2 regions of the Flavonifractor porci genome follow, and region 2 is predicted to be linked to the other one. Evidence: riboswitches for the same ligand, from Rfam matches in the RefSeq annotation. Region 2 holds a riboswitch; the other holds the start of a gene.
The links. Region 2 has a riboswitch for lysine ahead of kce (3-keto-5-aminohexanoate cleavage enzyme). Riboswitches for the same ligand answer to the same signal wherever they lie in the genome.
Positions count from the first base shown of each region.

Region 1: it holds a riboswitch for lysine, as region 2 does, so the genes downstream of both, asd (aspartate-semialdehyde dehydrogenase) here and kce (3-keto-5-aminohexanoate cleavage enzyme) in region 2, are expected to answer to the same signal.

Region 1 covers NZ_JBBHLB010000001.1:318,646-333,468, reverse strand. Annotated here, with positions in the region: gene WHJ28_RS01635 (RrF2 family transcriptional regulator) at 1-411, opposite strand, end outside; gene trxB (thioredoxin-disulfide reductase) at 428-1,345, opposite strand; gene trxA (thioredoxin) at 1,361-1,675, opposite strand; gene WHJ28_RS01620 (collagen-like domain-containing protein) at 1,909-2,526, shown strand; gene WHJ28_RS01615 (tetratricopeptide repeat-containing glycosyltransferase) at 2,584-3,657, shown strand; gene queA (tRNA preQ1(34) S-adenosylmethionine ribosyltransferase-isomerase QueA) at 3,693-4,718, opposite strand; gene WHJ28_RS01605 (SpoIID/LytB domain-containing protein) at 4,715-6,400, opposite strand; lysine riboswitch at 6,499-6,671, shown strand; gene asd (aspartate-semialdehyde dehydrogenase) at 6,824-7,909, shown strand; gene dapA (4-hydroxy-tetrahydrodipicolinate synthase) at 7,916-8,809, shown strand; gene dapB (4-hydroxy-tetrahydrodipicolinate reductase) at 8,833-9,600, shown strand; gene WHJ28_RS01585 (flavodoxin family protein) at 9,915-10,469, opposite strand; gene WHJ28_RS01580 (nucleoside-triphosphatase) at 10,466-11,008, opposite strand; gene WHJ28_RS01575 (ABC transporter substrate-binding protein) at 11,005-12,141, opposite strand; gene WHJ28_RS01570 (ABC transporter ATP-binding protein) at 12,210-12,986, opposite strand; gene WHJ28_RS01565 (FecCD family ABC transporter permease) at 12,983-14,053, opposite strand; gene WHJ28_RS01560 (FmdE family protein) at 14,050-14,622, opposite strand; gene WHJ28_RS01555 (class I SAM-dependent methyltransferase) at 14,603-14,823, opposite strand, start outside.
Region 2 covers NZ_JBBHLB010000008.1:87,695-102,517, forward strand. Annotated here, with positions in the region: gene WHJ28_RS08800 (hypothetical protein) at 1-1,203, opposite strand, end outside; gene WHJ28_RS08805 (RNA polymerase sigma factor) at 1,122-1,700, opposite strand; gene WHJ28_RS08810 (anti-sigma factor family protein) at 1,820-2,779, opposite strand; gene WHJ28_RS08815 (RNA polymerase sigma factor) at 2,821-3,417, opposite strand; gene dusB (tRNA dihydrouridine synthase DusB) at 3,457-4,443, opposite strand; gene rd (rubredoxin) at 4,571-4,729, shown strand; gene WHJ28_RS08830 (hypothetical protein) at 4,817-4,990, opposite strand; gene kamB (lysine 5,6-aminomutase reactivase subunit KamB) at 5,129-6,145, shown strand; gene kamC (lysine 5,6-aminomutase reactivase ATPase KamC) at 6,129-7,625, shown strand; lysine riboswitch at 7,830-8,007, shown strand; gene kce (3-keto-5-aminohexanoate cleavage enzyme) at 8,128-8,946, shown strand; gene kdd (L-erythro-3,5-diaminohexanoate dehydrogenase) at 9,026-10,066, shown strand; gene kamA (lysine 2,3-aminomutase) at 10,496-11,749, shown strand; gene kamD (lysine 5,6-aminomutase subunit alpha) at 11,833-13,401, shown strand; gene kamE (lysine 5,6-aminomutase subunit beta) at 13,398-14,186, shown strand; gene WHJ28_RS08870 (HAD family hydrolase) at 14,328-14,823, opposite strand, start outside.

The DNA.
Region 1 (14,823 bases), on a different contig from region 2:
GGATTCCAGTTGTGTCTCCAGGTCGGCCAGGGTCAGCCCAGCCAGCTGGGTCCGGCAGCGCCGGTCCAGATCGTCAAACAGATGGTCCATCACCCCGGCCATGCCGGAGGCCACCATACATCCGCAGTCCAAACCCCCGCCGCTGTGCCAGGCAGGCTCCACGAACCGAACCTCCAGGGCGTCGGCTACCGTATCCAGGGTGAGCCTGGCAGGGTCGGCCACCAGCTGATAGCCGCCGTCGGTGCCGGTACGGGTGGTCACCAGCCCCGCCTTTTTCAGCTTGGCCATCACCTTGCGGACCCGAGCCGGGTTGGTGCAGATGTTGGCCGCAAGCTCCTCGCTGGAGAGCAGACATCCCCGTTTATCCAGATAGATCAGGGCGTGGACCGCCACACAGAATAGACCATTCATGGAATGGAATTCTCCTTTATACGCGTTTGAGCAGATAGTCCTCCGCCCAGTGGGCGGCGTTGGCGCCGTCGGCGGCGGCGGTGATGACCTGCCGCAGGGCCTTGGCACGCACGTCCCCAGCGGCAAACACACCGGGTACGCTGGTACGGCAGCTCTCGTCCGCTACCAGATAGCCCGCCCCGTCGGTCTCCACCTGTCCGGCAAAGAGGGCGGTGTCGGGCACCCGGCCCACCGCCACGAAGAGGCCGTCGCAGGCAAGTTCGCTTTTCTCGCCGGTGACCACGTTCTCCAGCGCAACACCTGTCAGGTGCTTCTCCTTGCGCAGATCTGTCACACGGGTGTTCCAAAGGATCTCCACTCCCGCCTCCTCCAGGGCCTTGTGGTACACCGCCGAGGCCCGCAGACTGTCCCGCCGGTGGATCAGATAGACCTTTTTGCACAGCTTGGACAGGTAGAGGGCGTCCTCCACAGCGGTGTTGCCGCCGCCGTTTACTGCCACCACCTTGCCCCGGTACATCATGCCGTCGCAGGCGGCACAGTAGGCGATCCCTCTCCCCCGCAGCTCGCTCTCGCCGGGCAGGCCCAGTTCTCTGGGGTAGGCCCCGGTAGAAAGGACCACCGCATCGGCGGTCAGTTCCCCCTCGCTGGTGCGGAGCACCTTGGGGCTGTCAGTCAGATCGACCCCGGTGACCTCGGCGTAGATGGTCTCCGCCCCGTATTTCCGGGCTTGCTGCTCCATCTTTTCCCCCAATTCGAAGCCGTCCACCCCGTCAGGGAAGCCGGGGTAGTTGTCAATGACCGAGGTGGTGGCCATCTGGCCGCCGGGGGACAGCTTCTCCACCACCGCCGTCTTGCGGCCGCTGCGGGCGGCATACAGGGCCGCTGTGTAGCCGGCGGGGCCGCCCCCTATGATGAGAATTTCATAATGCGCCATGCCGTCCGCCTCCTTTTACAGTCCCATCCACTCAATGATCTGAGCCTTGGAACCGGGGTTCACGATGGGCTCCCCCGTCTCCCCGTTTTTGAAGAGGAACAGGGTGGGAATGACCTCTACCTCAAACTGCTCTTCCAGACCGGGCTCCTCGTCGATGTTGATCTTGCCCACCACCAGCTGGCCGTCAAACTGCTGGGCGATCTGGTCCAGCACCGGGCTGATCCGGCGGCAGTAGCCGCACCAGGGGGCCCAGAAGTCCACCAGAACCGGCTTATCGGAACGAAGCACCACTTCTTCAAAATTGTCTTTGGTAATGGTAATGGGAGTCATATCCATCGTCCTTTCCATTGAAAATGACCGGCAATCGCCTGACGATATTATATACTTCTAACTGTAACTTTATTTGTTTCATTTTATGGTTTAACTATATCAGGTGGAGTTAGTCTTGTCAACCCCGTTTTCCTACTTTTTTGCTAGGTCTTTGGGCAGCGCACCTTCCGGCAGGCAATCGCATAGGCTGTCATGTGGCACAGCCACAAGCCAAGCGGATAAAGGAGTACAATATGAACCATTATCTTCCCTCTGATCGGGAGTGGAGACGGAAACAGGAGGGCGCCGCCTGCTGCTGTCCGCCGGGCTGCTGCCCGCCGCCCTGTCCCCCTCCCTGCCCCGTGCCTGGTCCCACCGGACCTACCGGAGCGACCGGCCCGGCGGGCGCTACCGGTCCCACTGGCCCTGCCGGTTCCGGCGCTGCGGGCGCTACTGGTCCCACTGGCCCTGCCGGTCCCACCGGACCCACCGGACCTGCCACCCCCGGACCCACTGGCCCCACCGGCGCGGCAGGCATGACCGGGCCCACCGGTCCCCAGGGTATTCCCGGACCTGACGGCGCTACCGGTCCCACCGGGCCTCAGGGCATCCCCGGCCCTGATGGCGCTGCCGGCCCTACCGGACCCACCGGCCCTGCTGGTACAGCGGGTACTGCCGGCTCTGCCGGACCCACTGGCCCCACCGGCCCTGCCGGGGTTGCCGGCCCTACTGGGCCCACCGGCCCTGCCGGCGAGACGAATGCGGCTGCCGCGGTCACCGCCCTGCAAAGCAATGCCAGTCTGCCCACCGTCATCAACACCGTCAACCAGATCATTCAAAACCTGAAGGCCGCCGGTCTGATGGAATCCTGATCCCGCGGGAGGGGGGCTGCTTGCCCCCCTCCCGTTCTGTGAAAGGAGGAACCCCTCATAAAGATCGTAGTTTATGCCATCTGTAAAAACGAGGCTCAATTTGTGGACCGCTGGATGGACTCCATGTCGGAGGCCGACCAGGTGGTGGTGCTGGACACCGGCTCCACTGACGACACCGTGGCCCGTTTGGAGGCCCGGGGGGCCGCTGTCACCGTGGAGGCCATCGTCCCCTGGCGGTTCGACACCGCCCGCAACCGTTCTCTGGAACTGGTGGATGAGGATGCGGATATCTGCGTGTGTACCGACCTGGACGAGGTGTTCCATCCCGGCTGGCGGGCGGCCCTGGAAGCGGCCTGGACCCCAGAAGCAGGTCAGGCCCGGTATCGCTATACCTGGTCTTTCCGGCCCGATGGGGCCGAGGGCGTGGTATTCTGGTATGAAAAGATCCACCGCCGCCACGGTTACCGGTGGGTCCACCCGGTCCATGAGATCCTGCGCTGGGAGGGCTCCGGCCGGCCCGGCCCCATGGTAACGGCGGCGGGGGTGCAGCTGGACCACCACCCTGACCCCTCCAAATCCCGGGGCCAGTACCTTCCTCTGCTGGAACTGTCGGTACAGGAGGAACCGGAGAACGACCGAAACGCCCACTATCTGGGCCGGGAGTATTTCTTCCATGGCCGGTGGGACGACTGCATTGCCACCCTCCAGCGGCATCTGTCCATGCCCACTGCCACCTGGAAGGATGAGCGGGCGGCCTCCATGCGGTACATCGCCAAGTCCTACATACAAAAGGGGGACCCCGCACAGGCCAGAGGCTGGTTCTTCCGGGCCGCCGCCGAGGCCCCCCACCTGCGGGAGCCCTGGATGGACCTGGCCACGCTCTGCTACCAGCAGGAAAACTGGGATGGTGTGCTCTACTTTACCGGAATGGCCCTGTCCATCACCGTCCGCCCCGATACCTACATCTGCGAGGCAGAGGCCTGGGGTCCGCTCCCCCATGACCTGCGGTGTCAGGCCTATTTCCGCACCGGCCGCATCTCCCCCGCGCGGGAGGAGGCACAAAAGGCCCTGGCCCTCTCCCCTGCCGATCCCCGGCTGGTGGGCAACGTGGAGCTGCTGGGCAGGATGTAAAAAAGGCCTGCCGTAACGGCAGGCCTTTGGCTGTTTCAGCAAATGAACATGGCGTCTCCGAAGGAGAAGAAGCGGTATTTCTGCTCCACCGCCTCTTTGTAGGCGGCCAGGATGTGCTCCCGGCCCGCCAGAGCGGACACCAGCATGATGAGGGTGGATTCCGGCAGATGGAAGTTGGTGATGAGGCAATCCAGCGCTTTGAATTTGTAGCCGGGATAGATGAAGATATTGGTCCATCCGGCGCTCTCCTTCAGGGTCCCGTCCTCCGCCGCCCAGCTCTCAATGGTGCGGCAGGAGGTGGTGCCCACGCAGATCACCCGGCCTCCCTCGGCCTTGGTCCGGTTGATGGTCTCGGCGGTCTCGGCGGAGATCATGCAGTACTCAGAGTGCATCTCATGGTCCAGGATGTCCTCCTCCTTCACCGGGCGGAAGGTGCCCAGACCCACATGGAGGGTCACATAGGCCAGACGCACGCCCATGTCCTCCACCTGCTTGAGCAGCTCCTTGGTGAAGTGGAGACCGGCGGTGGGAGCGGCGGCGGAGCCCACCTCCCGGGAGTAGACGGTCTGGTACCGCTCCGGGTCCTGAAGTTCGGCCTTAATATAAGGAGGCAGAGGCATTTTGCCCAGCTGCTCCAGCTTTTCCAGGAAAATGCCCTCGTAATCGAAGCGGACCAGCCGGTTGCCCCCCTCCAGCACCTCGGTGACCTCGGCGGTGAGCTGACCCTCGCCGAAGGACACCCGGGTACCAGGTTTCATCTTACGGCCGGGCCGCACCAGGCACTCCCAGGTCTTATTGCCCCGGTCGATGAGCAGCAGCACCTCCACCGCTCCCCCGCCGGGCTCCCGGTGGCCGATGAGCCGGGCGGGCAGCACCCGGGAGTCGTTGAGCACCAGGCAGTCTCCCGGTCTCAGCAGAGTGGGCAGATCGAAAAAGTGCATATGTTTCGTTTCGCCGGTATGCTTGTCCAGCACCAGCAGCCGGGAGGAGTCCCGCTTCTCCAGAGGAGTCTGAGCGATCAGCTCCTCCGGCAGGTAAAAGTCAAAATCAGACGTCTTTATGGCTTGCGCACCTCTATTCCAGTATAGTAGAAGTTCAGGATATCCTGATAAGTATGGCCCTGCTGGGCCATGGCATAAGCGCCCCACTGGCTCATGCCCACGTTGTGGCCCCAGCCGGAGCCGGTGATGGTAAACACGGCGGAGCCGTCTCCGCCGCTGCCGCCGGAGGGGGTGGCCTGGGTCACCTGGCCGCCGCCGTCAATGATGTACACGTCGCTGCCCAGCTTGGAGGTGGAGCCGCTGCCGTCGATGGCATAGGCCTCGTCCAGGCTGCCGAGAGTACCATTCCCGTTCACCGTGTAGCCCCCTCCCCCGCCGGACGAACCGCTGCCGGCGGAGCTGGACACGGTGTAATGGATGCTCCGCAGCCCCAGGAAGGTACGGCAGTCGTCCCGGATCTTGCTCCAGGTCCTGCCGGAGGAGTCGGTGAAGGTGATCTCGATGGCGTTGCCGGTGGGACTTGTCTTGGTGACCCGGAAATCCACGATGCCCGAGTTGGTGTAGCCCTTGGAGTTGAGCAGATCGGTGAGCTCCTGGGCCGTATAGGTCACCGTCCAGTTGTAATTGGGGACCTTGCTGGCCACTGACGCCTCATAGGGGTCGTACTTGCCCACCAGATAGGCCACATTGCTGCCCCACACGTTGACGGCACTCTCAGTGGCGCCGCCGTCATGGGAGGAATAGACCGCCTCAATGAGGGAGCCGTTGTACCAGGCGTATTCGCCATAGGTCTGCTCCACCGCCTTGCTGCTGGAGGCCGTCACCGCGTCCATCCCCATATAGGCCTGACAGTGGATGGAATTGCAGATATCAAAGCCCTGGCTCTTGTGCTTGCTGGCGGTATAGTTGCGGTAAGCATAGGTACGGGCACACACCGCCTGGGCCTTCAGGGCCTCCAGAGGCCAGGAGGAGCTCATCTCCCGGACGATGACCCCCTGTACATAATCCTCCAGACCGATGACGTTGCTCACCGTCAGGTTGCCGCCGCCGGTCCGCTGGTATTGGAAGCCGCCGTAATAGGTGTTGCCCCGGAAGATGGTCTCGGTCTTGACGCTGTCGTCCAGGCCGGGCTTGATGCCCAGACACTTGGTGGCGCTGTCAAACTGGAAGAGGATCTGGCCGGTGCCCGTCTTGACCACCGATACCCCGGCGCTGGAGGTACCCACGATCTCGGCATCGGTCAAACCCAGTTCGGTCTGAGCCGCCTGGGCGGATTCCTTGTCCAGATAGGCACCCACTTTGGCCTGCCACTCCCCGTCGATCCAGGCCACAAAGCCGCCGGACTGAGCGGAAGCTGCTGCAGCGGCCTCATCGTACGAGCTGTAGCTGCCGGGCAGCTTCAGATGCCAGCAGCCCACGGCAATATCGGAGGTAATGGTGTCGTAGTAGCCCGCCCATTTGCCCACGGTGCCATAATAGACATTCTGGGCCTTGACCACCGAGATGGCGGTCTCACTGGTGGCGGCCAGCTGCTGAAAGACCCGGTTGTCGTCATAGTAGCCCAGCCGGTAGCCGCTGCCCACATCGTTGAGCAGGTTGGCCCCGGGCAGAGCGTTGGAGCCGTAAAAGAGGCCCACCTTGATGGTGGGGTCCACCGCCACTGAGGCGGCGGAGGCCGGCGCCTGGCTCAGCGGAAGGGCGATAGCCAGGGCCAGAGCTGCAATCTGCACAATTTTTTTCATCTTTCCTGTTTTCATTTGGCGGAAATCCCATCTCGCTTTCGTTGACACTTTGCCAGAACTTGTGGTACAATTTTGCAAACTAAATAGCGAAATTACATTTGCAGGATAGAGGCGCGGCTCTTCAGGAGTAGCGTGGTGAGGGCGCCGGGCCCGGTGAACCGCGTGAAAGGGGAGGCCGCCGAAGGGACGCTCCCGGTGGTGCGTTTGCCTGGTCGCCCGGATAAGATCCGTTCGACTGTCGCCGCAGCTGCGGCGGAGTGCTGTCTGCTTTTGTCTGGTATGGTCGGGGACGCACTGTCCCTGTCATTATAGTACAAAATCAGCAGTTCTGTAAACTGCTGATTTTCTTTTTCTTTTCGCCATCAGTTTCCGGTCTGAGACAGGCCGGTGTTGGAATAAGATTTAAGCAACGGAGGTATGGTCATGGAAAAATACAAAGTAGGCGTCATCGGCGGCACCGGTATGGTGGGCCAGCGTTTCGTTTCCCTGCTGGAGAATCACCCCTGGTTCCAGCTCACCGTCATCGCGGCCAGCAGTCGCTCCGCCGGCAAGACCTATGAGGAGGCCATCGGTTCCCGCTGGGCTCTGGAGAATCCCATGCCCGAAGAGGCCAGGAAGATGGTGGTCATGAACGCCCAGGCCGATATCGAGGCCATTGCCTCCCAGGTGGATTTTGTCTTTTCCGCCGTGGATATGAAGAAGGAAGAGATCCAGGCTCTGGAGGAGGCTTACGCCAAGCACGAGTGCCCCGTGGTCTCCAACAACTCCGCTCACCGCTGGACGAGCGACGTGCCCATGGTGGTGCCGGAGATCAATCCCGAGCATATCAAAGTCATCGAGGCCCAGCGAAAGCGACTGGGGGTGGAGCGCGGGTTCATTGCCGTTAAGTCCAACTGCTCCCTCCAGAGCTATGTTCCCGCCCTGCACCCCCTGCGCGGCTTCGGCCTGAACCAGGTGCTGGTCTGCACCTATCAGGCGATTTCCGGCGCGGGTAAGACCTTCGACACCTGGCCTGAGATGGTGGACAATGTGATCCCCTACATCGGCGGCGAGGAGGAGAAGAGCGAGCAGGAGCCCCTGAAGCTGTGGGGCAAGGTGGAGAACGGGGTCATCGTCAACGCCCAGTCCCCCTCCATCACCGCCCAGTGTCTGCGGGTACCCGCGTCCAACGGCCATATGGCCGCTGTGTTCGCACGCTTTGAGAACAAACCCTCCATGGAGGAGATGAAAGAGATCTGGGCAAATTACAAGGGCCGTGCCCAGGAGCTGGCCCTGCCCTCCGCGCCCAAGCAGTTTTTGCACTACTTTGAGGAGCCCGACCGCCCTCAGACCCGGCTGGACCGGATGACCGAGGGCGGCATGGCGGTCTGCATTGGCCGTCTGCGTCCCGACACGCAGTATGACTATAAGTTCGTCTGCCTGTCCCACAATACCCTTCGCGGCGCCGCGGGCGGCGCAGTCCTTCTTGCCGAACTTCTGTGCGCGGAGGGTTACATTTCAAGGAGGTAACCCTATATGAGAGAGCCTGTTTTTACCGGAGCCTGCTCCGCCATTATCACCCCTTTTGACCACAGCGGTGCCATCAACTACGATCTGTTCGGAAAGATCATTGACGAGCAGATCGAGCGGGGCCTGGACGCCATCTGCGTCTGCGGCACCACCGGCGAGTGTTCCACCCTGACCATCCGGGAACACATTGCCGCCGTGGAATACTGTGTCAAGCGGGTGAATGGCCGGGTCAAGGTCATCGCCGGCGCGGGCAGCAACGACACTTCCGCAGCCGTCTACCTGTCCCAGCACGCCCAGGACTCCGGCGCCGACGCCCTGCTGCACGTCACCCCCTACTACAACAAGGCGTCTCAAACCGGCCTCATCAAGCACTACGAATACATCGCCGACCGGGTGGATCTGCCCATCATCCTCTATAATGTGCCCTCCCGGACCGGCGTTTCCTTCACAGCCGAAACCTACAAGGTACTCTCCCAGCACCCAAACATCAACGGCGTCAAGGAGGCCAGCGGCAACTTCTCTCTGCTGGCCCATACCCTGGCTATCTGCGGTGACGACTTCTACGTCTGGTCGGGCAACGACGACCAGGTGGTGCCCATGATGAGCCTGGGGGCCAAGGGCGTGATCTCGGTGGTGGCCAATCTTGCCCCCGAGGTCATGATCCGGATGACCCACCTGTGCCTGGAGGGCAAGTTCGATGAGGCGGCCGCCCTTCAGCTGGGCTACATGGACTTCATCGACGCCCTCTTCCTGGAGGTCAACCCCATTCCCATCAAGGCCGCCATGAATCTGGCGGGCTATGACATCGGCTCCCTGCGCCTGCCTCTGTGCGATATGAGCGACGGACCGCTGGAGACCCTCCGTCAGTCTATGGTCAAGGTGGGCCTGCTCTCCGCCTGAGCCACCGGGAAAGGATGTTGGAAATGCTTCGTTTGATCCTCTCCGGCTGCAACGGCCGGATGGGCCGGGCGGTGGAACATCTGTGCGCCGCCCAGCCCGACCTGGAGATCGCCGCCGGATTTGACCTGCTGGGGACTGGTGACCGGGACTTCCCCGTGTTCTCCTCCCCCGCCGAATTCCGGGGGCAGGCCGACGCCCTCATCGACTTCTCCTCCCCTGCCGCCCTGCCCGCCCTGCTGGACTTCTGTATGCAGCGGAACATCCCGGCGGTGCTGGCCACCACCGGCTACTCGGAGGAACAGCTGGCCGCCATTGACCAGGCGGCACGGGTCATCCCCGTGTTCCGCTCCGCCAATATGTCACTGGGGGTCAACGTGCTGCTGGCCCTGGTACGCCAGGCCGCCGCGGCTCTGGGAGCGGATTACGATATCGAGATCGTGGAAAAGCACCATAATAAAAAGGTGGACGCCCCCAGCGGCACCGCCCTCATGCTGGCTGACGCTGCTGCGGCCGCCCTTCCCTGCCAGCCCGACTATGTGTGCGACCGCCACAGCGTCCGCAAGGCCAGAGCCAAGGAGGAGATCGGCATCTGCTCCGTCCGGGGCGGCGGCATCGTGGGAGATCACGACGTGATCTTTGCCGGTGAGAATGAGGTCATCACCCTGAGCCACTCCGCCATGAGCCGGGAGGTCTTTGCCTCCGGCGCCATCCGGGCGGCCCGATTTCTCGCCGGTGTGGAGTGTCCTGGTCTCTATTCCATGACCGATCTGGTCCAGGCCACTCTTTTATAACAGAAAAAGCCCGCCCGGGGCTGCTCCGTATAAGGACATATTAAAATTAACCCCAGAATGACAGATTGAGAGAGGCCCTGGGGTGTCACCCCAAAGAAAAATAGGGAAATAGCCGCAAGCCATGAAGTGGCTTGCGGCTATTTGGTTGTCGAGAAACCCGGCTTATGCGTCAAGCACGAGCTGGGTTTCTGTCATATAGGGGGCAAAATAGGAACATAAAGAGACACAGAACACAGTCAGACAAGAACACGGCAGCTGAATCAGCCGCCGTGTTTGATGATAAACCAAATTTCTGATTTAAAAAACATCCCTGCTCAGTCGCCGTTCACCCAATTTGCGATTTCAATCACAGCGGCAACCGCCTGCTCGTCCTCCTGGGCAGGAACGGTGTCGGTATTCGGCGAGCAGGCCGTATGCTCCAGGAACCCCTGGGCATTGACCATGCGGAAAAAAGCACTGAGGTGGTGGTTTGCGTTGGCCTGATTGCCCTTGCCGCCGGCGGTGAGGATCGCCGCGGACTTTTTAGGCCTCTGCTCCAATGGCTGTTTCAGGAAGAACATCGCCGCGTGCCAGGGCTGCAGGCGACTCATAAGGCTCAAAACGGAGCCAGGCAGCGTGCCGTAATACACCGGAGAGGCAATGACGATATTGTCAAAATCGTCATCATAGATGACCTGCATCCTGTCTTTCACCACACACTTGGCAGTTTCCCAGCATCCGCGGCAGTCCACACAGGGGGCGATGCCGGAGCGGAAGGCGGAGATCTCGATGACCTCGCCCTTCAAGTGTTTGCGCAGGATGTCGATGAGATATGCTGTATTGCCGGCGGGACGGGGAGAGCCGTTAATAATCAAAGTCTTGTTACTCATACCATCTTATCCTCTCCGTCAAGCTGCTGGCGCACAAAATCCAAAACCTGCGGGAACAGCCTGTCACGGTTTTCTTCGGTGATATAAAAGCATTTTGCCCTGGGGTGGAAGCGCACCGCCTCCAAAAACGGAGTGTCCTTGGTTTTTACAGCTGCGATCACCGGAACCTGGCCGTCAAGCAAGTCCAGCACAGCGGCACAGAACTTTTCCGCCCGGGACTCCATAAACCCCAGCTCGTCCAGCAGCACAATGCCGCCTTTCTGCACAGGTTCACGCAGCTTGGGCGAAAAACGGTCAAAAACCTCGGCGGCAGCGTCAAAGCGGTGATTTTTGCAGTAGCCTACCAGATTTTCCTCCGTACGTCTGCGCTCACGCCGCGCCTCATAGATATAGATGGGGCTCCCCCGCAATTCGTCTGCGAGGGAGTCCTCTTTCTTCGTCTCAAAGCCGTACACAGGCCTGCCGCAGGCTTCCAGCACCCTGTTTATGAGGGTGCTCTTGCCCACGCCTCGTTCTCCGACGATCAGAGTATGCATCATTTGAAGAATGCGTTTGCAGTCAGAGCGGCATACTGTTCATCGGTAAGGGTCACGCCGTAGAACAGCTCATAATACTCGGTGACCTCCTCCTGCAGGTCATAGTCGCAGTACTCGGGATAGAGAATGCTGGGCAGCCACAGCAGCGCCAGATAACGCTGGCAGGCGGGAGGCGCAGCTGTCCAGTTGTGCGGGGATTCCGGTGATTCCACATATTTGCCGTTTGCGATGGCGCTGATCTGGCTCCATGCGGCATCCTCCGCGACGGTGTCGTAAATGCTGCCGGCGCCAAAGATCACGAAGTCGGGGTTCCACAGAGCGATCTGCTCGATGTTGACAGGGTTGCCCGAGCCTTTGCCGCTGGCGTTTTCGATCACGGCCAGGTTGTTGAATACCAGGTTGATGACCTCGGCCTGAGACTGGCTCTCCGCGATCACATTCAGGCCGCCGTCGCCCAGAGCGTAAATACCGTTGACCTTATTGTCGCCCACCTGTTCCATGATATCCAAAGCACGGTCATAGACCTCTTCACACCAAACAGCCATTTCTTCAGCCTTTTCCTCACGGCCCAACAGCTGCCCCAGCTTGCGGATCGCCTCGCCGTAATCGTCCAGTTTGGCCTCAATGAAGACGCAGGTGATGCCGGTCAGCTCCTGCGTGGTGGCCAGCTCTTCCTCGTAACCGGTCTTGGTATAGCCCACATCAATGACCAGCTGCGCGTTGGTGGAGGCCAGAGCCTCCACATCCAGATCGGCGGCGCCCAGAACGGTTCCGAAATAGGTCAGCTGGGACAGCCGGTCATAGTCGGGGATGTACTCGGCCATATTGTCACTCATCTGGCCGCCCAGGCCCACCATCAGATCGGGCGCGATGCCCAGCAGAATGACCTGAGCGAGCTGGCCTGAGGGCACGATGGCTGTGATCTCCTCATTGATCTCGATCTCATGACCGAGGTCGTCAATAAACGTATAAGGCTGGAAACCCTCCTTCACGGGTTCCACGGACTCAGTCGGCTGCTGCTGAGACGACTGCTGGGGCTGATTGCTGCTGGTGCTGTTCTGGTTGCCGCAGGCAGCCAGAGAACAGAGCAGGCTCAGAGCAAGCAGCATGGCGATCAGTTCCTTGATGTGTTTCATCGGATCTTACCTCGCTTTTTTGATTGATTTATGTAAATGGGTTTGTCTACTAAAATAAGCAGAGTCTGTTACACAGACTGGGCAGGCAGACACACACGCACACCATCATCGTGCATACTGTACACCTCCACAGGAATGCCGTATAGCTTCGACATCAGGGATGCCGTCATCACCTCCTTTGGCGTACCCCAGGCCAATACCTGTCCATTATGGAGCGCAAGGATCTGGTCGGAATACAAATAGGCCTGCTCCGGGTCATGGGTGGTCTGCACCACCGCATACCCATCTGCCACCAGGCTTCGGACTGTCTGCATGACCCGGATGCGGTTGCCGAAATCCAGACTGGCTGAGGGCTCGTCCATAACCAAAATCTTTGCCTGCTGGGCAATAGCCCTGGCCAACAGGCAAAGCTGCTTTTCGCCGCCGGAGCAGAACCCATAGGGGTGTTCCGCCAAATGTTCGATCTGGAGTCGCGCCAAGGCGCTTCTCGCCCGGTCCTGCTGCTCTTTACCCGGAGAGGACAGAGAACTGACCTGAGCGGCCGTTCCCATGAGCACCATGTCCAGAACGGAAAAATTAAAGGCAGGGCTGTGGAATTGCGGGATATAGGCAATGAGCTTTGCCAACTTCTGGGCGGTCATTCCGGACACCTGCTCCCCATCCACGGTGATGGTACCGGCGCTGGGAGAAAGAAGATTCAGAATACAGCGGAACAGGGTGCTCTTGCCCACACCGTTGGGGCCAAGAATGGACAGAAACTGGCCGCTGCTGACCTCGAAGCTGATGTCCTTTAATACCTGGCGCTTTCCAAAGGAGAAGTCCAGATGCGCTACGTTCAGTATCACAGCTGGTCGCCCTCCTTTATAATCAGATAAACGAAGAATGGCGCGCCTACAAAGGAAGTGAGAATACCGATGGGCAGATCGGTGGCCCACACATTGCGGCAGATGTTGTCAACCAGCAGCATGAAGATGGCCCCGAAGAGCATCGTCGCGGGAATGAGCTTTTTGTAGTCATTCCCGACGACCCTCCGCACCATGTGTGGGATCACCAGTCCCACCCAGCCAATAATACCGCTGACAGCCACGCTGGCCGCTGTGATCAGGGCGGAGCAGACGATAATAATCATGCGCAGGCGTCTTGCGTTGATCCCGAGCGTCTGGGCCTCGTCATCACCAAGAGACAGGACATTGATCCGCCAGCGCAGAATGAAAATCGGGATCAGGCCGATAGCCATTGGGATGGCTGCAAACAGGATATCCTCTGACCTGGCGCCGTTGAAACTGCCCATGAGCCAATAGGTGATGGCCGGGAGCTGCTCTTCGGTGTCTGCGATCAGCTTAATAAAGGAGGTACAGGAAGACACCAGCGAGCTGATCATGACGCCCGACAGGATCAGGCCCACCACCCGGTTCCCTCGGGCCCGATTGCCCACAAGGATGACCAGGGCTACGGTGGCCAGGCTGAATACAAAGGCCATACCGCCGATGACAGCGTTCATATAGCCCAGAATGATGGCCAGCGACGCGCCGAGCGCGGCTCCGGAGGAGGCTCCCAGGATGTCGGGCGCTGCCATGGGGTTCTGGAACACCCCCTGATAGCATGCGCCGGCGGTAGACAGGCTGCAGCCCACCATACAGGCAATGGCAATACGAGGTACACGGTATTTCAAAAACAGTGCCTCCTGGGTCGCCGTCCAGAAAGGCTCCGGCCTGAGTCCTGACACATCCAACCCCAATCGCTGACCCAACTGCTCCACCAGCTTCATCACCTGATCCCAGGTGATGCCCCCCAGCTCCCGTATGGAGATTGGGTAGCGCCCCAGTGTGGTGGACAGAATACAGGCAAGGATCAGCGCGGCCACCAGAATGACGATCACGGTGCCGAATGGGAGCTTTTTCTTCTCTGTCATCCCTTCCCACACTCCCGATCAGCAGCGGCTTCCCGGTAATAGCGCCTCCCCGCGCAGCTGCGGCAGAGGGAGACGCCTGCCACTTCCACATGACGGCCATCCGTGACCTCCTCGCCGCACCGGGCACAGGTGACGATCTCCATGGGAGGTCCGGGCATATCGCCGGCTTTCAGTTCGACAGTGACTTCCTGTGCTTCCAGCCAGCCCTCCTCGGACAGCGTTTCGTAAAAGTCCAGCAGATCTTCCCCTTCAGGCGGATGACGGTGTGCGTTTCGGACCACACGGACCGCTTTCTTGGTCTCCAGATTGACAAACGTAGCCGCTGTCTTGCCCATGTCCATACAATAATAGGTACGCTTCCCCACCGTGCAGCCGGTGGCGATCATGATGGCGTCGGCAGGGCAACGATTGCATTCCACAAAGACCATGGTCTTTTTTCGATCCGTCTCGTTGTCAAGGCCAAGCAGACGAAGCCCCATGTGGGCCATTCTCACGCCGAGGCACTGTCCGGAACAGAGGTGCCCATGAAAGGCCACGGCCCGTTCCACATCATCCCGGAAGCTTCTCATTTTCATCCCTCTCAATGATAAACAGTCCAAACTCTTTCCGGTTGGGAAGATAATAGGGCCACTTTTCGTCTCCGGTTTTCTCCAGCTTTTCCTCCAGGTACGCCTCCAGCATTTCATCACTCATAGGGCGGGTATAAGTTCGGACAAAGGTACGGGCATCCTCTATATCTGTAAGAGGCTGCCCATACTCAAGGACAAGCG
Region 2 (14,823 bases):
GGTGAGCTGGCAGGGGTATTCCTGCCCCTCCGGGGTGCCGAAGTTGGCACAGACGCTGAGGGGAGAGACCGCGATCTGTTTTAACTGGGCATCCCAAGTGCGGCCAAAGGGCATTTTCCCGTCGCGGGTATAGGGGAACATGATAGGCTCCGTGGGGGTGGCGGTACGCAGGTCCATCACCTCCACCGGAACGGTGATCTCCCAATGACCTTCAATGCGCCCACCCGCTGTGGAATATTCCGTACTCAAGTGGACCAGATTCAGGTATTTTAGGGTATCCGGTGTCAGACCGGGCAGGCAAAAGTCCCAGCCGCCCTCCACTGCGGTGCAGGTCACGTCTCCCATACTCTGCTGAGGCCAGCGGTCCGGGTCCTCCGGGTCATACAGGTAATACTCCACATAGCAGGAGCGTCCATTGTCCATCAGTGAAACGATATTCTCTTCCTGAACAAAGCGCACATGGTAGCACCCATCGGCGGCAAAGCCCATGGAGGAGACAGAGACAGCTCCGTCTTTATCCAGCGCTATAGGGTTCTGGTCCGGCAGAAGAACAGTGGCACCAGCATCGGCTATGGTGCTTTCCAGGTCCGCGTCAGGAAGTTCCTCTCGGTTCAGGGCCAGCCGAGCCTGCCAATGACCGGGAATAAAATAGCTGGCCTCCAGGCGGACCCAGGTGGGGGGAGCGTCCGCCAGGTCAGCGGTGCCGCGGCTGTATACCAGGGTGGCCAGATGCTGCTCCGGGTCATAGTCCAGCACTTCCAGTCCCTTACCTCCGTTGCCCCAGTCAAACTGTCCATCCGTTTCCTGGGAGAGGATCAGATCGCTGACGGTATCCTCATCCAGAGTGGTTCCCGTCAGATCCTGCAGGGTGAAGTACAGTCGGGTGACTCTGGTGTCAGCCAGGGCCTGGACTGCTTCGATCCGGATCCCCTGATCCTCACAGGCGCTCTCCACCTCTGTGGCATAGGGGGCCCGGCTGCCCAGGTCGTTCTGGATGGCGTGCCAGATGGTGGGCCCCGCCGCCAGGGCGGTAACGGTAAGGGCGGCGGCAGCGGCTGCGGCTACAAGCCCCCGCCGGGTGAGGCGGCGGGGCCGGGTCTTTTCCCCGGACAACGCTTTTCTCATCCGCTCCCGGGTGCCCTCCACCAGCGCCCGGTTCGGGGCAATCTCGTCAAATTTGGCGCGATAATCGTGCTCAAACACAGGGAATTCCCTCCTTCTTCCAAAACATCCCGCAGCTGCCGCCGGGCCCGCATAAGGCGCATCCGCACGGCGGACTCGCTTTTTTTCAGCAGCCCGGCGATCTCAGGGGTGGAATACCCCTCGTAATAGTAGAGATGGACCACCACCCGCAGGTCGGGAGACAGCCTGTCCAGGCAGGCGTCCAGCTCACTCCCCGCCTCCGGCGGCGGAGCGGTCAGCTCCCCCATCTCCTCCAGAGGCTGGGTCCGGCGGCGGAAGGGATTGCGCCAATAGGAGTTGGCGCAGTTGATGGTCACCCGGCAGAACCAGGCTTTTTCATGCTCCTCACTTTCCAGGCTGGGGCGCTTGCTGACCAGTCGGAGAAACACCTCCTGAAACACGTCCTCCGCCCCCTCCTTACTGCGGGTGCGGGCAAAGGCCAGTCGGTAGACCAGCCCGGCGTACCGCTCCAGCAGCTCCTCCGCCCAGGCGTTGAACCCACTGACATCATCCTTCACATGATCCCTCCTCTCCAGGTGTTTGAAAAGGCCTTTCACTTGAACTACGCGCCAACCCTCTGTTTCGTCACATCAAAATAGAAAAGCGCAGGCCCGCGGCCTGCGCTTTTTCAAAGTTATTACGGTTGCACGATTTCGCTGCCGTCCAGCGGCACGGTGTAGGTGGTGCAGCTGGCGGTACCGTCGGGCCCGGGGGTGACCTGCTCCAGCTGGCACAGCCAGCCGGTGCCCTCCTGGTTCAGTCCGGCGCACATCAGCTTGGTGGTAGTGCCATCCTGAGTGGTGGGACCGATGATGGCGCCATCCTCCTCCACTGTCAGTTCGTCGCTGTTCCAGCCCAGCCAGGCGGCCAGTTTGTGCAGAGCCTCAGACTGAGTCAGACCGCTTTCCGCAACAAATGGATTGACCGTGGCCTGGGTCGTTTGAGCATTCTGTTTATCTGGGGTCACGCTGTAGGGCTCAGCCCCATTTCCGGCAGGGGTCTGGGATACGACGACAGGCTCCTGGGTCTGCGTACTGCCCGCCCCGGAATGGTTCCGGCTGTCCGGCTCGCTGTTCGTTCCCTGCCCGGAACTGCCGCTGACAACCTTGTCCTCCGGGCTGTTGCTCTCCGCCGGAGCCTCGGTAGGCTGAGGCACGATCTCCCGGGTCACCGGACCCTCCTCACCACCTCCGGACGGCAGATTGGTCTCCGTCATCACGGAAACAGTGCCGGGGTTCTCTTCGCTCCCTCGGAAACCACTGGTCCGCCACTGGTCCATAACCCCCGCGCCCACCAGCACAAGGGCGGCCACCGCCGCCAGGGAGGCCAGGCTCCGCCAGCGCCACTGGCGTTTCTTGCTCTGGAAGGGAGTGACTTTGGAGGTATGGATCTTGTCCATGACCCCTTCCTTCAGCCCTGCGGGAGGCTGAGCGGTCAGCTGAGGCAATTCCTCATGGAGCTCCTCCAGATCGTCCGCAAGGGTCCGGCACGCCGGGCACACCGACAGATGCTCCTCCAGCCGGGCAGTCTCCTCCTGGGTCAGAGGTCCATCCAACCGGGCGCTGATCAGCTCCAGCGCCTCGTCACAGCTCAGCATATCGTTCCCTCCTCTCCGTTTTGGGGGAAATTCCCCCTTGTTCATGGTATAGACGTGGACGAATCAAAAAAGTTCCCCTGTTTTTTCAAATAGTTTCGCAGAGCCAACCAGGCACGGGCAATGCGGGATTTCACCGTACCCTCCTCCAGGCCCAGTACCTGAGCGATCTCGCCGTAGGACAGCCCCTCCAGCTCCCGGAGGATGAGCACCCGCCGGTGCTCCGCCGACAGGGTGGCAAGGCCCGCCCGCAAAGTCTCCCGCCGCTCCCGGCGCTCGGCTTCCACATGGGGCGAGAACCGTTCGTCGGGCAGCTCGGCCTGCCTGGCCTCCTCCTCATCGTCCAGGGAGATGGTCATGGACAGAGCGCTGCGCCGCTTCTCCCGGCGGAGAAAATCAATGCACACATTGCTGGTCAGCCGGTACAGCCAGGTGGCAAAGGAGCTGTCCCCCTGGAACTTGCCCAGCCCCTTCCAGGCGTTGAGAAAGGCTTCCTGACTCAGCTCCAGGGCGTCGTCCGGGTTGCCCGTCATCCGCAGGGCCAGATTGTAGATCCGTCCCTGATTCTGTTCCACCAGGGCAGCAAAGGACTCCTCGTCCCCCTGCCTGGCCCGCTGGACCAGCTCCCATTCCGCTTTCATGCCTTCCTCACCCCTTTCTCTATCTTGTACCCGCCGCCGTTACCGGTCCGGCTCGTCTTTCAAATCCCGCTTGATGCCTGCCGTCACCTTGTAGATATCCTCCAGGGTGGACACATGGCTGATCTGTTCCTTATAGTACCCGGCGTGGGGCACTCCCTTCAGATACCAGGCGTAGTGCTTCCGGGCCTCCAGGCAGGCAATGTGCTCCCCCTTCTGGGCCGCCGACAGTTCAAACTGCCGCACCGCCGTGTCACACCGCACGGCCAGCGGGGGCAGGGGCGGGATCTCCTCCCCCGCCAGAGCCGCCTGGGCCCGCTGGAACAGCCATGGATTGCCGAAGCAGCCACGGCCGATCATGGCCATATCCGCCCCGGTATACTTGAGGATGCGTACCGCGTCCTTTGGCTCAAACACGTCGCCGTTGGCGATGACCGGGATGGACACCGCCTCCTTCACCGCCCGGATGTAGTCCCAGTTGGCGGTGCCGGAGTACATCTGGGTCCGGGTGCGGCCGTGGACCGCCACGGCGGCCACTCCGGCCCCCTCCATGGCTTTGGCAAACTCCACACAGTTGATGGAGCCCTTGTCCCAGCCCAGGCGGAATTTCACCGTCACCGGCCTGCCGCCGGCGCCCCGGATCACCGCCTCTGCCACTTTGACCGCCAGTTCAGGGTGCTTCATCAGGCCGGAGCCGTCCCCGGAATTGGCCACTTTAGGCACTGGGCAGCCCATATTGATGTCAATGATATCGGCGCCGGACCGCTCCGCGGCCATACCCGCCGCCTGCTCCATACAGGCCGGGTCGCTGCCGAAGATCTGCACCGCCGCCGGGTGCTCTCCCTCCCCCAGCTGGAGAAGCGGAACGGACTTCTTGTCCTGATAGCACAGGGCCTTGGCGCTTACCATTTCCGTAATGGTATAGCCCGCCCCCAACTCCCGGCAAATGGTCCGGAAGGCCAGATCGGTCACTCCCGCCATAGGCGCCAGCGCCAGGGCTGAATTTATCGTGATATTGCCAATTTTCACAGTGTCCCCCGATGTGTTATAAATAGTAGCGTAACAAGCGTATCATACCACAGGACAAGGAATCCGGCAAGTTCGTTTCCCTTGCCCGGTATCTGACGTTTGATTTTAAAATAAGGAGTGTTCCAATATGGATAAGTACGTCTGCGATCTCTGCGGCTATATTTATGATCCCGCTGAGGGCGATCCCGACAACGGCGTGGCCCCCGGCACTGCCTGGGAGCAGGTCCCCGCCGACTGGGTGTGCCCCCTGTGCGGCGTGGGCAAGGATCAGTTCTCCAAACAGTAAGTGTTTCCTCCCCGCATTCCGCCTGTCTGACGGGTCTTCCGTCAGACAGGCGGAATTTCTTTTTTGCATGAAGTTCATTCCAAAATTTCATGCGTAAAGGTTCCTTTGTTTATAGCCAATCTGTTCCCCCTTTTCCCTTTTCGCTTTTTTGTATATTTTGTTTTTTATATTCCTATTTGTAATCATCTTTCTTGTTGCCATTCTACTTGTCATCTCTATAGCGTTACCCCATTTTGCATATTCTTCATATAATCCATTCATTTTTTGATTCTCCTCATATCCAATGTCCAGCGGTTGGAATTCTGCTTCTCCCCATTGACAGAACCGATGGAGGCCTCTTATAATGGCCTCGACGAAACCAAAAATGACCCAATTTTCCTGTGGAAGGGAGGCCCTATTTTGGAACATCTGTTAGCGCCGCTGGTGGGGGATGCCTCCCCCGTGACCGTGATCGGCCTGTGCAAGAACGCGGGCAAGACCACCGCCATGCGCCGCCTGATGGCCGAGTTGGGGGAGGAACGGCTGGCCCTCACCTCGGTGGGCCGGGACGGAGAACGCACCGACCTGGTCACCGGGACGGAAAAACCCGATCTGTATTTGAAAGCCGGCGATCTGTTTGCCACCGCCCGGGGCATGATCACGCTGTGCGACGCCACTCTGGAGGTGGTGGATCTCACCGACGTAATGACCCCGCTGGGACCGGTGGCTATTTTCCGCACCCTGTCTGACGGCTATGTCCAGCTGGCCGGTCCCTCCGCCGCCGGACAGCTGAGGCCCCTCACCGCCCGTTTTATGGAATTGGGGGCCCAGCGGGTCCTCATCGATGGGGCTGCCGGACGGAAGTCTCTGGCTGGCGCCGGTGTGGAGGGCGTGGCCCTGCTGTGTACCGGAGCGTCTCTGGACCGGGATATGGACCTGGTGGTATCGGAGACCGCCCACACCTGCTGGCTCTTTGACCGGAAAGTGCCGGAGCACGCCGGCCTTCGTTCCGCTCTGGAGGGCGTGGAGGACCGCTTTGCTCTGTTCGAGCTGGACGGCACCCATCTGGAGCTACCTCTGGACGAGGGCGGCAGCCCCAAGTGGAACAAGCTGCCCCGCCGTCCTCTGGTGGTGTGGGCGGCGGGAGGCGTTACCGATCCCCTGCTCAAAACCCTGGCCCGCCGGGGAGCTCCCACCACCCTGGTCACCCAGGACGCCACCCATCTGCTGGCAGGCCGTGCCGCTCTGGAGCTGTTCCAGCGCAATGGCGGCCAGCTGGCTGTCCGCCGGGAGCTGACCATCGCCGCCGTGGCGGCCAACCCCTGGTCGGCCTACGGCTGGCACTTTGAACCAGATCAATTTATCTCCGCCCTGCGGCAGGCCATCCGCCTGCCGGTGGTCAACGTGAAGGAGGAACAAGATGGAACTGACGCATGAACTGCGGGAAAACGCAGGGTTTCAGTGGGTACTGAACCGGCTGAGTCCCATGTCGCCGTTCGGCAAGGCGGCCGCCCGCTCCCTGCGGTGGTACGGCCCGGGAGAGGAGGCCGCCCTGGAGGAGGAGCTGGACAACGTGGCCCTGGCCATGGAGCTGTGGAACGCCGGCACCACCGCCCCCCAGACAGAGCGCTGCGGCTGCGGCCCGGTACGGCTGACCGAAGCCGAGCGCAAGGACGCCGCCGCTGCCCTGCGGGGTGTGACCCGCTGCCTGCCCCTGTTTCACGACATCCGCGGCTCCTTCGACCGGGACCCCGGCGCCCCCTTCGATCTGGTGGAGCTCTTTGAGATCAAGCACTTCCTGGTCACCCTGGAGCAGCTGATCCAGGCCTACGCCGCCCTGCCCCCCATGGCCGGGCTGTCCTTCCCCTCCCTGGCCGACGCTTTGGGGCTGATGGACCCGGAGGGACGCCGCCTGCCCACCTTCTCCGTTGTCAATTCCTACCACAACGACCTGGCACCCCTGCGGGCGGAAAAGGCCAAGCTGGAGAAGGCCATCCGCATGACCATGGAGGACAAACGGGGCCCCCTGATGGAGAAACGCCGCGTCCTTGCGGTGGAGGAGGACAAGCTGGAGCTGGAGGTCCGCCGGATGCTCACCGGCAAGCTGATGGTTTACAAGCAGGCCTTCCTGGACAACATGGAGACTCTGGGCCGGCTGGATCTCATTGTGGCCAAGGCCAAGCTGGCTCTGCGGTACAACTGCGTGCGGCCCGCCCTCAGCACCGACAAATCCATCACCCTCCGGGGGGTACGTCATCCCCAGGTAGAGGAGGATCTGGCTGAGCGGGGCGAGCAGTTCACCCTGCTGGATCTGGACCTGAAGCCGGGGTGCACCGTCATCACCGGCGCCAACATGGGCGGCAAGACTGTGTCTCTTCGCTCCACTGTGCTCTCCCTGCTTCTGTGCCAGTGCGGCTTCTTTGTCTTTGCCCAGTCCGCTTCCCTGCCACTGTTCCACCGGGTGGAGCTGATCCTGGCCGACAGCGGCCCGGGCGCCGGCGGCCTGTCCTCCTTCGGCAAGGAGGTCCACCTGCTGGACAAGCTTCTGCGGGAAACCCACGGCCAGTTCTTCTTTGTGGCTCTGGACGAATTCGCCCGCGGCACCAACCCCCAGGAGGGTGCAGCCCTGGCCCGGGCTCTGGTGCGCCATCTGAGCAGCCTGGACTGCGTGGCACTCATGACCACCCACTACGACGGGGTGTCCGACGTGGCCGCCGCCCACTATCAGGTGGCTGGTCTGGTACGGGACATCCAGGGCGACGAGGGGGACGATCCCCGCAAGCGGATCGCCCGCCGGATGGATTACCGGCTCCTTCCCGCCCCTCCCGGCGCCCCCTGTCCCCGGGACGCCCTGCGGGTATGCCGGCTGCTCAAGCTGGACGATACGCTCATGGAACTCTTCCAGGCCGACCTGTAATGTTTTCCTGCTCCGGCAGGCGGTTTATGCCGCCTGCCGGAGTTTTCGCCCTTCCAGTTCTGGTTACCATTTGGTAATTGCTGTCCCGCTGTAGCGCACAAAAGTCTATGTAACAAAGAAAAATTTTGTAAGCCTAATTTCACAAAAAATAGTTGACAAACCAAATTGACTGGGTTATAGTGTTTTTGTCAAAAGTGAATAATACGCATGGATAGAGGCGCGGAGTGCAAGGTAGCAGAGCAATGATAAGGGCAGGCGAGCCCAATGTGTTCTGTGAATGTCCGCTCCGCCGAAGGGGGATGTGAATCGCACAGCCCTCCCCCTGAGCCGTGGGCCCAGTGCTCACGGATTGTCATGAGTCACATGAAGCGCTATTTGTGTCTGAACGAGAGTTTCCCCTCCCGCGGACATGAGTAGTGTTTTTTTGTTCATGAAGCGCTATCTCGCCGGAGGACAACATCTCCTACCGGCGGGGTAGCTTTATTTTTTGAGGAGGCGTGTCATGGAAAAGCTTATCATCACCGCGGCCATCTGCGGCGCAGAGGTCACCAAGGAGCATAACCCCGCTGTTCCCTACACCGTGGAGGAAATGGTCCGTGAGGCCAAGAGCGCCTTTGACGCGGGCGCCGCCGTTATCCACGTCCACGTTCGTGAGGATGACGGCACCCCCACTCAGGACCGGGAGCGGTTCCGTGTGATTCTGGACGCCATCAAGGAGGCCTGCCCCGGCGTGATCCTGATCCCCTCCACCGGCGGTGCCACCGGCATGACCCCCGAGGAGCGGCTTCAGCCCACCGAGCTGTGCCCCGAGATGGCCACGCTGGACTGCGGCACCTGCAACTTCGGTGACGACATCTTCGTCAATGATATGCCCACCATGCGGGCTTTCGGCAAGCGGATGCTGGAAAACAACATCAAGCCCGAGTACGAGTGCTTTGAGATCGGCCACCTGGACACCATCGTGAATATGGCCAACAAGGGTCTGGTCCCCGGCGCTCCCATGCAGTTCAACTTCGTGCTGGGCGTGTCCGGCTGCACCCCCGCCACTGTGGGCAACCTGGACTACCTGGTGAAGCAGATCCCCGCCGGCTCCACCTGGACCGTCACCGGCATCGGCCGGGGCGCCTGGCCCATGGTTGCCGCCGGTATCGTGATGGGCGGCAACGTCCGCGTTGGCTTTGAGGACAACATCTACCTGGAAAAGGGCCACAAGGCCGCTTCCAACGGCGAGCTGGTGGCCAAGGTGGTCCGTCTGGCCAAGGAGCTGGGCCGCGAGATCGCCACCCCCGATGAGGCCCGGAAGATTCTGTCTCTGGCCTGATCCCATTCCTTTGTTTTACTTATCTCCCCAACCATATATCTCCCCAAACCAACACTAAATGAAACAGGAGGAACTTTCTATGCAGAAGAAAGGCAACAAGTACGGCACTCATCGCGTCATCGAGCCCCAGGGACTGCTGACCCAGGCCGCCAAGAAGATTGACAACACCATGGAGTGCTGGTCCAATGAGATCCTGTGCGACGTGACCGCTCTGAACATCGACTCCGCTTCCTTCACTCAGATCTATGAGGCCTGTGAGAAGGACCTGGCCCGCACTGAGCAGATGATCCTGGACATCGTGGGCGAACGCGGCAAGATGCAGAACCCCGTCACCGGTTCCGGCGGTATGTTCATCGGCACCGTCCGTGAGATCGGTGAGGACCTGCAGGGCAAGATCGATCTGAAGGTGGGCGACAAGATTGCTTCCCTGGTGTCCCTGTCCCTGACCCCCCTGAAGATCAACAAGATCAAGGCCATCCACCCCGAAATCGACCGTGTGGACGTGGAGGCTCAGGCTATCCTGTTTGAGTCCGGCCTGTATGCCAAGCTGCCCGACGACATGAGCGAGGAGCTGGCCCTGGCTGCTCTGGACGTGGCTGGTGCTCCTGCCCAGACCGCCAAGCTGGTGAAGCCCGGTGACTCCGTGCTCATCCTGGGCGGCGCCGGTAAGGGCGGCATGATGTGCTGCTACGAGGCCATGAAGCGCGTTGGCCCCACCGGCAACGTGGTTGCCCTGGTCATCTGCCAGGAGGATGCCGACCTGCTGAAGAGCATGAACCTCTGCCACCACGCTATCGTGGGCTCCGCTACCAACCCCACCGAGGTTCTGGAGAAGTCCCTGGCTGTCAACAACGGCAAGGAGTACGACGTCTCCATCCTGATCGTGAACGTGCCCGCCTGCGAGATGGCCGCCATCCTGCCCGTCCATGACAACGGCGTGGTGTACTTCTTCTCCATGGCTACCGATTTTGCCAAGGCTGCCCTGGGCGCCGAGGGCTGCGGCAAGGACGTCACCATGATCGTGGGCAACGGCTACACCAAGGACCACGCCGAGATTACCCTGTCCGAGCTGCGTGAGAATCCTCAGCTGAAGGCTTATTTCGAGAAGAAGTATCTGTAAGGTGATTCTGAGCTGTCTGTGCAGCTCGGACGCCGGCACAGCCGGCCGCGCCTTTTGGCGCGCAGAACGCGCAGCATTCCCGCAGGGGCAATTCATTTGCCCCTAGGATGTCAAATCACGGGGTCCCCGCGCAATGGAACATTGCGTGGGGCGCTGCGTGAGAATCCTCAGCTGAAGGCTTATTTCGAGAAGAAGTATCTGTAAGCCTCTGTTTGACCGATCTCCAGATCATACCCTGTTTACCCTGTGTCTTACCTGTCCCGTTGACAGATGAGCTGATTGATGTGATCGTTCCGCGGCCGCTCATTCCGGGCCCCGGTCCCGACGGAGAAACACTCCTCCCCAACCCTTTCTCCCCGTTCCGGTTTCCGGTCCCTGACGCCTGCGGATGGCGCATCCCTACACCGATTTAGAAAGGATGACCTTGTTATGGTAGAGTCCCGCCGTAAGATCCTGTTTCCCGATGTGACTGATGAGCAGTGGAACGACTGGCACTGGCAAGTCAAGAACCGCATCGAGACTCTGGAGGACCTGAAGAAGTATGTGGATCTGACCCCCGAAGAAGAGGAAGGCGTGAAAGCCTGCCTGGGTACCCTCCGCATGGCCATCACTCCTTATTATCTGTCCCTGATCCAGCCCGGCGATCCCAACGATCCCGTCCGTCTGCAGGCTGTTCCCACCGGCAAGGAGCTGCATCAGTCCGCCGCCGATCTGTTGGACCCCCTGCACGAGGATGAGGACTCCCCCGCTCCCGGTCTGACTCACCGCTATCCTGACCGCTGCCTGCTGCTGATCACCGACCAGTGCTCCATGTACTGCCGTCACTGCACCCGCCGTCGCTTTGCCGGTCAGAACGACGCCGGCCTGCCCGTGGATCAGGTGGATCAGGCCATCGAGTACATCCGCAACACTCCCCAGATCCGCGACGTGCTGCTGTCCGGCGGCGACGCCCTGCTGGTGAGCGACGAGCGTCTGGAGTACATCATTGCCAAGCTGCGCGAGATCCCCCACGTGGAGATCGTCCGCATCGGCTCCCGTACTCCCGTGGTGCTGCCTCAGCGTATCACCCCCGAGCTGTGCAATATGCTGAAGAAGTATCACCCCATCTGGCTGAACACCCACTTCAACCATCCCAACGAGATCACCCCCGAGGCTGCCGCCGCCTGTGCCCGTCTGGCCGACGCCGGTATCCCCCTGGGTAACCAGAGCGTGCTGCTGGCCGGCATCAATGACTGCGTCTACACCATGAAGAAGCTGGTCAACGAGCTGGTCAAGATCCGCGTGCGTCCCTACTACATCTATCAGTGCGACCTGTCCATGGGCCTGGAGCACTTCCGTACTCCCGTCAGCAAGGGCATCGAGATCATCGAGGGCCTGCGCGGCCACACCTCCGGCTACTGCGTGCCCACCTTCGTGGTGGACGCCCCCGGCGGCGGCGGCAAGACTCCCGTCATGCCTCAGTACGTCATCTCCCAGACCCCCAAGAAGGTCATCCTGCGCAACTACGAGGGTGTTATCACCACTTACACCGAGCCCGAGCACTACACCGATTGTCAGTGCGACTACTGCACCGGCAAGAAGAAGAAGGAGCTCATGGGTGTGGCCGGTCTGGAGCGCGGCCAGGCTCTGTCCATGGAGCCCGCCGGCCTGGAGCGCCACAAGCGTTCTCATCACGAGGAGTAATCCAAAAGGAGACAGCGGATCGCCGCCCACGGCGGCGATCCGCTTCCCCCCGTTTTTGAACTGACAAAGAATGGAAGTGATCGATGTTGGAATCCAAGCTGAATCTTGATTTTAAGCTGGTGGAACAGGCCCGTGCCCACGCTTCCCGGGTTGCGGACGACACCCAGCGTTTCATCGACGGCTGCACCACCGTGGCCGTGGAGCGTACCATCTGCCGCCTGCTGGGCATCGACGGTGTGGACGCCGCTGACGTGCCCCTGCCCAACGTGGTGGTGGACCATCTGATGGATAAGGGCGCTCTGCCCCAGGGCGTGGCCTTTTGGATCGGCAACGCCATGGTGGAGACCGGCAAGGACCCCCAGGCCATCGCCGAGGCTGTTGCCAAGGACGAGCTGGAGCTGACCGCTCTGCCCACTCACAGCGAGACCGAGATCCACGCCGCTCTGGACCCCATCGTGGAGGCCAGCTTGGCCAAGATCCGCGCCCGCCGCAAGCGCCGCGAGGACTTCATCGCCACCCACGGCGGCGAGAAGCAGGGTCCCTGGATCTACCTGATCGTGGCCACCGGCAACATCTATGAGGACGTTGTGCAGGCTACCGCCGCCGCCCGCCAGGGCGCCGACGTCATCGCCGTGATCCGTACCACCGGCCAGTCCCTGCTGGACTATGTGCCTTACGGCGCCACCACCGAGGGCTTCGGCGGCACCTACGCCACCCAGGAGAACTTCCGCCTGATGCGCGAGGCTATGGATAAGGTGGGCGAGGAGCTGGGCCGTTACATCCGTGTGTGTAACTACTGCTCCGGCCTGTGTATGCCCGAGATCGCCGCCATGGGCGCCTTCGAGGGTCTGGACGTGATGCTGAACGACGCTCTGTACGGCATTCTGTTCCGCGACATCAATATGCAGCGTACCCTGGTGGACCAGTCCTTCTCCCGAGCCATCAACGCCTATGCCGGCGTGGTCATCAACACCGGTGAGGACAACTACCTGACTACCGCCGACGCCGTGGAAGAGGCTCACACCGTGCTGGCCTCCCAGTTCCTCAACGAGGCTTTCGCCCTGCGGGCCGGCCTGCCCGAGGAGCAGATGGGTCTGGGTCACGCCTTCGAGATCGACCCCGACGTGGAGAACGGCTTCCTGTATGAGTTGGCCCAGGCCGAGATGGCCCGGGAGATCTTCCCCAACGCTCCTCTGAAGTATATGCCTCCCACCAAGTTCATGACCGGCAACATCTTCCGCGGCCACGTTCAGGACGCCCTGTTCAACATGGTGACCATCCTGACTCAGCAGAAGATCCACCTGCTGGGTATGATGACCGAGGCTATCCACACTCCCTTCCTGTCCGACCGTTTCCTGGCCATCCAGAATGCTCAGTACATCTTCCGCACCATGCAGGACCTGGGCAGCGAGATCGTCTTCAAGGACGGCGGCATCATGCAGAACCGTGCTGCCGACGTGCTGCACAAGGCTACCGACCTGCTGGGCCAGATCGAGCAGCTGGGTATTTTCGAGACCCTGGAGCGGGGCATCTTTGCCGACATCAAGCGTCCTCGCGACGGCGGCAAGGGCCTGGACGGCGTTGTGACCAAGGCAGCCGGGTACTTCAACCCCTTCCTTGAGCCCATGATGAAAGGGGGTGCCGGCAAATGAGTTCCGGACTGTATCAGATTCGCGATAAGGACCTTGACACCACGCTGGACCTGACCCGGCTGAAACCCTATGGCGACACCATGAACGACGGCAAGGTGCAGCTCTCCTTCACCCTGCCCGTTAAGGACGACGACAAGGGCGCCGCGGCCGCCGTGCTCATGGCTCAGAAGATGGGCCTGGCCGACCCAAACGTGGCTCTCCGCCAGAAGCTGGACGAGTCCTTCACCTTCTATGTGGTGTACGGCTCTCTGACTCACTCCATCAACTACAATGAGATCGTGGTACAGACCGTGGCTGACGAGGCCATGGATATGCACGAGACCGACGAGTTCCTGAAGGAGCGCCTGGGCCGCAAGCTGGTGGTGGTGGGCGCCTCCACCGGCACCGACGCTCACACCGTGGGCATCGACGCCATCATGAACCGCAAAGGCTTTGCCGGCCACTACGGCCTGGAGCGCTATGAGATGGTCGAGGCCTATAACCTGGGTTCCCAGGTGCCCAACGAGGAGTTCCTCAAGAAGGCCGCCGAGGTCAATGCCGACGTGCTGCTGGTGTCCCAGACTGTGACCCAGAAGGACGTACACATCCACAACCTCACAGAGCTCATCGAGCTGGCCGAGGCCGAGGGTGTCCGTGAGAAGTACATCTTCTGCTGCGGCGGCGCCCGTGTGACCCACGCTCTGGCCAAGGAGCTGGGCTATGACGCCGGCTTCGGTGCCGGCACCTATGCCGACGACGTGGCTACCTTCTGCGCCAAGGAAATGGTTCGCCGCCTGGGCAAATAGTCAAAATTGGGATTTTTCGATTTTTCCTCTTTTTCCCCTCTTTTTCTCTGTAGGACAACGGGGCCCCGTTGTCCATTCTGCGCAAAAAACGCCGGGGCGATTGCCCCGGCGTTTTTACTACCTTCTTACATATAATAGAATTTACAGCCCCAGCCAGGCCTTCAGATCCCCAAGGTCCGCCGCCACATGGTCCATAGGCAGACCGCTGGATTCGAAGTTCTGGCGGGTAGTGGTGCCGTTGAGGACGGCACAGAAGTGGGTCCCGGCCCGGTGAGCCGTCTCGGCATCAATAAGGGTATCTCCGCAGTAGAGCACATTTTCCGGCTTCAGGCCCAGCTCTGCCAGAGCTGAAAGCAGCCCCTGGGGGTCCGGCTTGGGCCGGTCCACCTTGTCGCCGCCGGTAAGGGACACCAGGTACTGCCGTACTCCTCTGGCCTCCAGCACTGCCGTCAGTGTGTCGGTGCGCTTGGTGCTCACCACTCCCGCCGGGATGCTGGCTTCCTTCAGGGCGGAGAGCAGCTCTGCCGCGCCGGGGAAGAGTTTGGTCACCTGCACTTGGAGGGGCGCGGCCTTCTCCGTATACAGCTGTCGGAACAGGGCCCGCTGCTCCGGCCGGTTATCCCCGGTGAGGGTGGTG